One region of the Allobosea sp. P5_A5 genome, then DNA from elsewhere that is predicted to be linked to it. Evidence: predicted binding sites of a transcription regulator. Region 1 holds the regulator's gene; each other region holds the start of a gene.
What was found. Region 1 encodes PhoB, which activates phosphate uptake and scavenging genes when phosphate is short. Its sites were predicted from a motif close to TGTCATNNANCTGTCAT; they were not measured.
Positions count from the first base shown of each region.

Region 2: ppk2 (polyphosphate kinase 2) is a predicted target of PhoB. The motif match lies at 1,415-1,431, and genes of this name have one in related genera.
Region 3: AC1DR6_RS05690 (BtaA family protein) is a predicted target of PhoB. The motif match lies at 1,475-1,491, and genes of this name have one in related genera.

Region 1 covers NZ_JBFUKY010000007.1:145,493-148,765, reverse strand. The annotation lists gene pstB (phosphate ABC transporter ATP-binding protein PstB) at 1-194, shown strand, start outside; gene phoU (phosphate signaling complex protein PhoU) at 272-988, shown strand; gene phoB (phosphate regulon transcriptional regulator PhoB) at 1,160-1,858, shown strand; gene AC1DR6_RS15365 (LysR substrate-binding domain-containing protein) at 1,880-2,791, opposite strand; gene argH (argininosuccinate lyase) at 2,887-3,273, shown strand, end outside.
Region 2 covers NZ_JBFUKY010000004.1:63,937-67,209, reverse strand. The annotation lists gene AC1DR6_RS10000 (hypothetical protein) at 1-197, opposite strand, end outside; gene ppk2 (polyphosphate kinase 2) at 436-1,335, opposite strand; gene AC1DR6_RS09990 (xanthine dehydrogenase family protein molybdopterin-binding subunit) at 1,579-3,273, shown strand, end outside.
Region 3 covers NZ_JBFUKY010000002.1:432,308-435,580, reverse strand. The annotation lists gene AC1DR6_RS05695 (class I SAM-dependent methyltransferase) at 1-139, opposite strand, end outside; gene AC1DR6_RS05690 (BtaA family protein) at 178-1,428, opposite strand; gene msrB (peptide-methionine (R)-S-oxide reductase MsrB) at 1,638-2,075, shown strand; gene AC1DR6_RS05680 (ATP-dependent helicase) at 2,309-3,273, shown strand, end outside.

The DNA of each region.
Region 1 (3,273 bases):
ATCTGCTGGAGCAGCTGAAGAGCGATTTCACGATCGCCATCGTGACGCACAACATGCAGCAGGCGGCCCGCATCTCGCAGTACACCGCCTTCATGTATCTGGGTGAGGTGATCGAGTTCGCGCCGACGAACACGATCTTCATGAACCCGGCCAAAAAGCAGACGCAGGACTACGTCACCGGCCGGTTCGGCTGAGCGGCGATTTTGTTTCGTATCGGCTTGCCCGAAAACCGGTTTCCACTTTTCGGGCCGATGCGCCGGAGGAGCACCACATGACCGACCACATCGTTCGTTCCTACGATACCGACCTTGAAGGCATCCGCCGCAGCCTCGCCGAAATGGGCGGGATGGCGGAGCGCATGCTCGGCGACTCGACCGTGGCGCTGGTGCGCCGCGACACCGCGCTCGCCCAGAAGATCATCAGCGCCGACCAGCGCCTGGACAATCTCCAGCGCGAGGTCGAGGAGAAGGCGGTGCTGACCATCGCGCGCCGCCAGCCGCTCGCCAACGACCTGCGCGAGCTGATCTCGGCCATCCGCATCGCCGCCGACATCGAGCGCGTCGGCGATCTCGCCAAGAACATCGCCAAGCGCGCAGTGGCCATCGCCGGCCAGTTCCAGCCGCCGCACCGCGCCGTCGTCGGCCTCGAGCACATCAGCCGGCTGGTGCAGGCCCAGCTCAAGGACGTGCTCGACGCCTATGCCGCCGGCAACGAGCAGAAGGCGCTGGAGGTCTGGCGCCGCGACGACGAGATCGACGCGCTCTACACCTCGCTGTTCCGCGAACTCCTGACCTATATGATGGAAGACCCGCGCAACATCACCTTCTGCACGCATCTTCTGTTCTGCGCCAAGAACATCGAGCGCATCGGCGACCACACCACCAACATCGCCGAGACCATCCACTATCTGATCACCGGCGACTCGCTCGATACGAACCGGCCGAAGCTCGACACCACGAATATTTCGCTCGAGCCGGTGGAAAGCTGACGCAGATCGCCCGGCGGGGTCTGCACCCGTCATGGTCGGCCCCCGTCATGTCGGCTCTTCGCCGACCATCCACATCTTCCTTCGGCGAGCGTGGTGTTCGAGACGTGGATGCTCGCCCCAGGGCTAAGCATGACGGGGAGAGCCCGCTGAACGCCAAGAACGGAACCAGCCATGGCCGCACGCATCCTGATCGTCGAGGACGAAGAGCCGCTCACCCTGCTCCTGCGCTATAATCTCGAAGCCGAGGGCTTCGAGGTCGACAGCGTGGCGCGGGGCGACGATGCGGAGCTGCATCTGCGCGACTCGACGCCGGACCTCGTGCTTCTCGACTGGATGCTGCCCGGTCTTTCCGGCATCGAGCTGTGCCGCCGCCTTCGCTCGCGCCGCGACACCGAGCGCGTGCCGATCATCATGCTGACCGCGCGTGGCGAGGAGACCGAGCGCGTGCGGGGCCTCGCGACGGGTGCCGATGATTACGTCGTCAAGCCGTTCTCGCTGCCAGAGTTGATCGCACGCATCCAGGCTCTCTTGCGCCGGGCGAAGCCGGGGCATGTCGCCGGGCTGCTGCAGGCGGGTGATCTCGAACTCGACCGGACGACGCGCCGCGTGCGCCGCGCCGGCAGCGAGCTGCATCTCGGGCCGACCGAGTTCCGCCTGCTCGAATTTTTGATGCAGGCGCCGGGCCGGGTCTATTCGCGCGCCCAGTTGCTCGATGCCGTCTGGGGGCGGGACGTCTATATCGACGAGCGTACCGTCGATGTGCATGTCGGGCGGCTGCGCAAGGCGATCACCCCCACCGACATGAAAGACCCGCTGCGCACGGTGCGCGGCGCGGGCTATGCCTTCGACGAGACGTTCGCGCGCGGCTGATCCCTGTGGAGGCCCGGCACCTCAGGCGCGGGTGCCGGCGTCGAAGGTCGCTGCTTCCGACAAGAGCCAGGCCAGCAATTCGTCGAGCCCCGACCGTTTCGGCGCGTCGCGCTTCAAGGTCAGCCAGCAGCCGATCGCGCTGGCGAAGCCGAGGTCGAGCGGGTTGACCAATGCGCCTGAAGCCAGTTCCTCGGCGACATAGCAGCGCGGGGCCAGCGCGACGCCAAGTCCCGCGACGGCCGCCCGCGTGATCACCGAATAATAGCCGTAGCGGACGGTATGGGCCGGCACGGCACCGCGCAGGCCATGGGCCTCGGTGAACTCGGCCCAGAAGGTCGGCATCTGGAAGTGCTGCAGGAGCGTCATCTTCTGGATGTCGCCGGGCCGCCTGAAGCCGCCCATGCGCTCGATCAGTTCCGGCGCTGCGACCAGCGCCACGTCGCGGCCGAAGAGGTAGTGTGCCTGCCGGTCCGGCCAGGGCGGCGTGCCGTGGTTGATCTCGATATCCGGCTCTTCACTCTCGCTCTCGCTGACATAGTTGGTGAACTGCACGTCGATGCCGGGATGAGCCTGGGCGAAGGCGGGAAAACGCTCCATCAGCCAGCGCTCGCCGGCGACCGCGACCATATGCAGGCGGATCGGCCGGGCGATGGCGGCGCGCTCGGTCAGCCGCATCGCGCCGCGACCCATCTGCTCCAGCGCGGCTTGCGCGTAAGGCAGGTAGATCGCGCCGGCCTCGGTCAGCTTCAGCCCCAGTGGGTTTCGGTCGAACAGCATCACGCCGAGGTGCTGTTCCAGCGACAGAATCTGCTTGGAAACCGCGCTTTGCGTCAGGTTGACCTCAACGGCGGCCCGCGCCGTCGAGCCGAGGCGGGCAACGGTTGCGAAGGCTCGCAGTGCGGTCGATGAAGGAGGTGGCCGGCCTGCGGCCATAGGGTATTCCTTTTGCGACTAGGGCCGGGAGATGGTTTCGTTTGCTGGCTCGCCGGTCAAGAGGTCATTCTGCCCGAGGGGCAGGAGCCGGCAGCATGAACCAGACGACGCGTCTTTGGGGTGGCCGGTTCCGCAAGCCGCCGGACCCGCGGCTGATGAAGCTGTCGAGCGCGGCCGGCGAGCATGCCCGGCTGGTGCCGCAGGACATCGCCGGGAGCAAGGCGCATGCGGCTGAACTGGCCCGAGCGGGTCTGCTGGATGCGGCAGAGCGCGAGACGATCCTTGAGGCACTCGATGCGATCGCGGCTGATTTTGCTGCGGGCCGGATTGCGCCGAGCGCTGGGGACGAGGATGTCCACACCTTCATCGAGCGCGTGCTGACCGAGCGCACCGGTGTCATCGGCTCGAAGCTGCGGGCAGGGCGCTCTCGCAACGACCAGGCGGCGAATAATCTCAAGCTCTATCTGCGGCAGACGTCACGC
Region 2 (3,273 bases), on a different contig from region 1:
GATTCAATGGACAGAAAGATCGCCTCGTCCTCGGGCCGAGCCTGGAAGCCGTATTCGATCTCTTCCGTGGACCATTTGTCCGGCAAGGTAACGGTCACGGTCGGATTTTTGGACGGAACGGCGAAGTTCTTGGCAAAGGCCGGAGACAGCAGGAGGCCGAGCGCAAGCGCGCCGGCAGCAAGGCGGTTGAGGAGCATGGGAAGGTCTCGGAGGCCAGACCAAGACGATGGCCTGCAGCGCTTTATAAGCTAAGCGAATCCGCCGAGCTGACGCAATGGAAGCGCGCGCGTTTGCTGCGGTTAACCTTGCCGAACCTGCTCGTCGCAAGAACCGATCCGCTTCGGACATCTGATGCCGAAGCGGGACCGATGGCGGAGTTCGCCGGGAGCTTCGTCACGCGCAACCGCCTGCGCGTGACGAAGCTACGCCAAAGTCTCAGTAACGGTCCGGCACATACCTTTCCGGCGGCACCGGGTGGCGCAGATAATCCGGGTTGCGAACGCGCTCAGGCAGCAGGAACTCCTGCTTCGGCACGTCTTCATACGGGATCTGCTCGAGCAGATGGGCGATGCAGTTAAGGCGCGCGCGCTTCTTGTCGACGGCCTGCACGACCCACCAGGGTGCGAATTCGGTGTGGGTGCGCTCCAGCATCTCCTCCTTGGCGCGGGTGTAGTCTTCCCAATGGACCCGGCTTTCGAGGTCCATTGGCGAGAGCTTCCACTGCTTGAGCGGGTCCTCGATGCGCATGCGGAAACGGAATTCCTGCTCCTCGTCGGTGATCGAGAACCAGTACTTCAGCAGGATGATGCCGGAGCGGACGAGCATGTGCTCGAAATCCGGCACCGACCGGAAGAACTCCTCGAGCTCGTCCGGCGTGCAGAAGCCCATGACGCGCTCGACGCCGGCGCGGTTGTACCAGGAGCGATCGAACAGCACCATTTCGCCCGCGCTCGGCAGATGCTGGACGTAGCGCTGGAAATACCATTGATGCCGCTCCCGCTCGGTGGGAGCCGGCAGCGCGACGACACGACAGACACGCGGGTTGAGCCGCTGGGTGACGCGCTTGATCGCGCCGCCCTTGCCGGCCGAATCACGCCCCTCGAACAGGACCACGACCTTGAGCTTCTTGTGCTGAACCCAGTCTTGCAGCCGGACGAGTTCGTGCTGGAGCCGGAACAGCTCGCGGAAATAAATCCGCCGGTCGATGCGCTCGGCGCCCAAGCCCTCGCCGTCGAGACCCAGCTGGTCGATCCGCTCTTCCTCAAGCTGTAGCTCCAGCTCTTCATCGAAAGAGTCGGTGATCTCGTCTTTGATCCGGTCGAAATCGGTCTTCATGACGGTCGTCCTCGTCAGATTCTGTCGCGCGTGACGGCGCATTTCGCCCTTTGGCGGCGGCGGACCATGGCGATGCTCCGTGACGGCGCGATGAAACCAGGAACGCCACTGAGCGCCCCGCGTTCAACACAGGCGAGATTTTCCATCGCCGTCCACCGGTGGGTGATCGGCGATGCGGCAGGCGCACAGCGCGCGCCGACATTTTGAGACATGATAGAGCTTCGACGACCGCGCGGTGACCTAATGAATATGCACGCCTCCCAGCCAGACATCTCGACCCGCTCCGTGGGCATCGGCCAGCCGGTGCCGCGCAACGAGGATGCGGCGCTGGTGCGCGGGGCCGGGCAATATACCGACGATCTCGCGCTGGAAGGACAGCTCTACGGAGCCTTCGTGCGCAGTCCCTATGCCCATGCGAATATCCGCGGCATCGACACCTCCGCCGCCAAGGCGATGAACGGCGTGGTGGCGGTCTATGCGGCGGAAGATCTGGCGGATCAGGGCTACGGCACGCTGAAATGTATCGTCGACCTGCAGAACCGCGACGGCACGCCGATGCTCAAGCCGGCCCGGTCCGCCTTGGCCTCGGGCAAGGTCCGCTATGTCGGCGACCCCGTCGCGATGGTCGTGGCACGCACGCTTGTGCAGGCTCGCGATGCGGCCGAAGCGGTCGCGCTCGATCTCGAGGCGCTCCCGGCCGTGACCTCGACGGAGGATGCGCTGGCGGAAGGCGCGCCGCAGCTTTTCGACGATGTGCCGGGCAATCTGATCGTGGACTATCATTTCGGCGATAGCGAGAAGGTCGCAGCGGCCTTCGCCGAAGCGGCGCACGTCACCCAATTGCGCATCGTCAACAACCGCATCGTCGTGAACCCGATCGAGCCGCGTGCTGCGATCGGCGTGTACGATGCCAAGAGCAAGCGCTACACGCTGCACGCACCGAGCCAGGGCGCCTTCGGGATGCGCAACAGCCTCGCCGCCGCGATGGGCGTCGGGCAGGAGCGCGTTCGGCTGCTGACGGGCCATGTCGGCGGCTCGTTCGGTATGAAGTCGGCCGTCTTTCCCGAATATGTCGTGCTGCTGCACGCCGCGCGCCTGCTGAAGAAGCCGGTGCGATGGGCCGACCAGCGCTCGGAGAGCTTCGTTTCCGACCATCACGGACGCGACATGGTGTTCGAGGCGGAACTGGCGCTGGACAAGCGCGGGCTCTTTCTGGCCACGCGCTTCACCGGCTTCGGCAATCTCGGCGCCTATCTTTCGCCGGTCGGGCCGATGATGGCGACGCTCAACATCGGCAAGAACAGCATCGGCATGTACCGCACGCCGCTGGTCGAGGTCAGCACCCGCTGCGCCGTGACGAACACGACGCCGATCGCGGCCTATCGCGGGGCGGGTCGGCCTGAGGGCAATTATTTCATGGAACGGCTGATCGATGCCGCCGCAGCCGAGACCGGCATCGACAAGGTCGAGCTGAGGCGCCGCAATCTGGTGCTGCCCGAACAACTTCCCTGGAAGACGCCGGTCGGAACCGTCTATGACAGCGGCGATTTCCCGGCCCTGCTAGCCAAGGCACTGGAGGCCGCAGACTGGAAAGGCTACGGCGCACGGCAGCGCCAGAGCCGCAAGGCCGGCAAGCTGCGCGGACGCGGCGTCGGCTGCTATCTCGAGGTGACGGCGCCGCCGAGCAACGAGATGGGCGGCATCCATTTCGAGGAGGACGGCAGCGTCACCATTGTCACCGGCACGCTGGATTATGGCCAGGGCCATTGGACACCTTTCGCCCAGATCCTGACCAGCCAACTCGGCGTGCCCTTCGACAAGATCAAGCTCGTCCAGGGCGACAGCGACCGGCTGATCGCCGGCGGCGGCACCGGCGGCTCGAAGTCGATCATGGCAAGCGGCTCGGCGATCATCGAAGCCAGCGAGCACGTCATCGAG
Region 3 (3,273 bases), on a different contig from region 1:
GCCCCGTACCGCAGCCTATTTCAAGGATCGCATCGCCGGATTTCGGATCGAGGCCTGCGATGAGTTCGTCACGGCCCAGCAGGTAGAATTTCCGGCTGGCATCGTAGATGTGGCGCTGGTGCCGATAGATGCGGTCCATCAGACCGGCAGCGGCTCCGCCGCCGGCCTCGGCAGCGCTCACGCGCTGGCCTCCGGCAATACATAAAGGTGAAAGCCGCCATAGATCGCCGAGCGATCCTGCCGGCATAGCTCACGGCTCTGCTCCTCGCGGTAGTGCCACTGGTCGAGGATCGCGGCCGGCACGCGGCCCGGCAGCAGCCGTTCGTCGGCGGCGGTGCGGAAGATCACGCGGGCGCCCGGCCGGGCGGTGCGCGTGATCTGCGTCCACAGCGCCGTCAGCTCGGCGTCGTTCATCCAGTCCTGCGCGTCGAGCAGCACATAGGCGTCGCAGCTCTTGGCGGGCTGATCCTCCAGAACCGTCGTGATCGAGCCCTGTCGATAGGCGACCGCGCCGGCACGGGCCTTCACCGTCTCGAAATTCTCAAGCTGAAGATAGGGCGGCAACGCCGCATCAGGACCCTCGGCATAACGACGGCCGAAAGCCTGCTGCGCGAAGTAGTTCTCCTTCAGGTCGAAATCGCAGGCGAGCCGCTCGAACCGGAGCCTCAAGGCGCCGAGAATTCCGTCCTCGCCATCGGCGGCGAGCGCCTTGTACTGCGCAGGCGGTATGCCGAGGCCGTAGAGCGAGGCCGGCTGCCGCACGAGCCAACGCACCAGCCTGCGCTCGAAGATCGGCGCCAGATGCTTCTCGTAGAGTGCCCGCTGCTCGGTCAGATCGCGAGCCGCCAGCATCGCCTTCAGATCGGCGCCGAGCAGCCGTGCCAGCACATGGCCAGTGCCGATGAACCGTCCCAGCAACCCGTAGCGATAGAAGCCGTTGGCGAAGAGGTTGATCCGGCGGCGACGGTTCAGCCCCCGCCCTTCCCAGTAGCCGCGTGAGACGGCGTCGAGATGCGGCGCGACCTCACGATCGTAGAGCGCGACGTTCTCACGCCGATCGGCCCGGCCGAAGAAGCGCAGGAATGCGTCGTGCTGCAGCCGCGCCAGCGCCGCGAGCTTGAGCTTGCCGAGAGCGATATGGGCGCCGTTGAGGTCGACCGCGCTGACGCGGATCGGCGCGGCCGTCAGATAGGACAGCACATTGCAGGAGCCGGACGCGATCGCCACCACATGGTCGTCCGGCCTCAAGGCCAGCGCCTTCATGTCGACGACCGGGTCCTCCCAGATCTGCGGATAGACCAGCCCCGAAAAGGCCCGCGTGAACAGCCATTCGAGCAGCCCCGCCTTGGAAAGCGGTTTGCTGCGCTGGACCGCGATGCTCAAGCCGAGCGTCGTCGCCTGTCGAACCGTCCGTGCCGTCTGCGCCACTGCTGGCCTCCTCGGGTGAAGGTGGCGAGCCGCCTAGAGGATGCGCATGACGGTGCGGTGACGGGGCGCATGATCCTGGCCCGGTCCCATCTTCGTGAAGCGGCGAAAAGCGCGAAGGGGCTGAAATCTTCGACACGAATCGCCATATCCCGCGCAGCGACAACGACGATGCCGGTAGCGCTGCTGCCGCATCGATGGAGGAGATCGACATGGGTTTGAGCAGCTTGTTCGGCGCCGAGCGGAAGCCTGAGGAGACGTTCCCGTTCCAGCTGACCGATGCGGAATGGCGCGCGCGGCTGACGCCGGAGCAGTACCAGATCCTGCGCGGCCACGGCACGGAGCGGGCCGGGTCCTGCGCACTGAATTACGAGAAGCGTGCCGGCACCTTCTCCTGCGTCGGCTGCGGCCAGAAGCTGTTCAAATCGGGCAAGAAATTTGAAAGCGGCACCGGCTGGCCGAGCTTCGATGCGCCGCTCGAAGGCGCGGTCGAGACCAGCGAGGACCGCAAGTTCGGCATGTCCCGCACCGAGGTGCATTGTGCCAATTGCGGCGGCCATCTCGGCCACGTCTTCTCGGACGGTCCCCCGCCCACCGGCCTGCGCTACTGCATCAATGGCGCGGTGATGGATTTCGAGCCCGAGGCCTAGGAGTTCTATTCGTGCGTCATGGTCGGCCTTGTGCCGGCCATCGCTGGTCGAAGGTGGTGTCCAAGACATGGATGCTCGCCGCAAAGGCGAGCGTGACGGCAGGGGCGTCACGACCTGTAGAAAATGCTGCCGACAGCGCGCAATCTCGCCGCCCTCGTCCTATATTGCGATGAGAACGAATCACGCACGAGTAGCGCCGCCCCTTGTCCGAATATGACACCACATCGGCCCCGATGCCCCGCCCCGGCGGTCTCGCTTCCCGCGCGGCCGCACAGCCTGCGGCTGGCTATCTCAACGGGCTGAATCCGGAGCAGCGTCAGGCGGTCGAGGCGACGGACGGGCCTGTGCTGGTGCTCGCCGGCGCGGGCACTGGCAAGACCCGCGTGCTCACCACCCGCATCGGCCATCTGATCTCGACCGGCCGCGCCTATCCCTCGCAGATCCTCTCGGTGACCTTCACCAACAAGGCGGCGCGCGAGATGAAGGAGCGCGTCGCCCATCTCGTCGGGCCGGTCGCCGAGGGCATGCCCTGGCTCGGCACCTTCCACTCGATCTCGGCCAAGCTGCTGCGCCGCCATGCCGAGCTGCTCGATCTGCGCAGCGACTTCACCATCCTCGACACCGATGACCAGATCCGCCTGATGAAGCAGGTGATCCAGGCCGAGGGCATCGACGAAAAGCGTTGGCCCGGCCGCATGCTGGCGGGCTTTATCGACTCCTGGAAAAACCGGGGGCTCGCCCCCAAGGACGTGCCGGCGGGCGAGGCGGCGGTCTTCGGCGGCGGCAAGGGCGGCAAGCTCTATGCCGCCTATCAGGCGCGGCTGCTGGCGCTAAATGCGGTCGATTTCGGCGATCTGCTGCTGCATTGCCTGACGCTCTTCCGGGGGCATCCGGATGTGCTGCAGACCTATCACGAGCGCTTCCGCTACATCCTCGTCGACGAGTATCAGGACACCAACACGGCTCAGTATCTCTGGCTGCGCCTGCTGGCTCAGGGGCGCCGCAACATTTGCTGCGTCGGTGACGACGACCAGTCGATCTATGGCTGGCGCGGCGCCGAGGTCGACAACATCCTGCGCTTCGACCACGATTTTCCGGGCGCGACTGTGATCCGGCTGGAACGCAATTACCGCTCGACCGGGCACATCCTCGCCACCGCCTCCAAGCTCATCGCCCGCAATGAAGGCCGCCTCGGCAA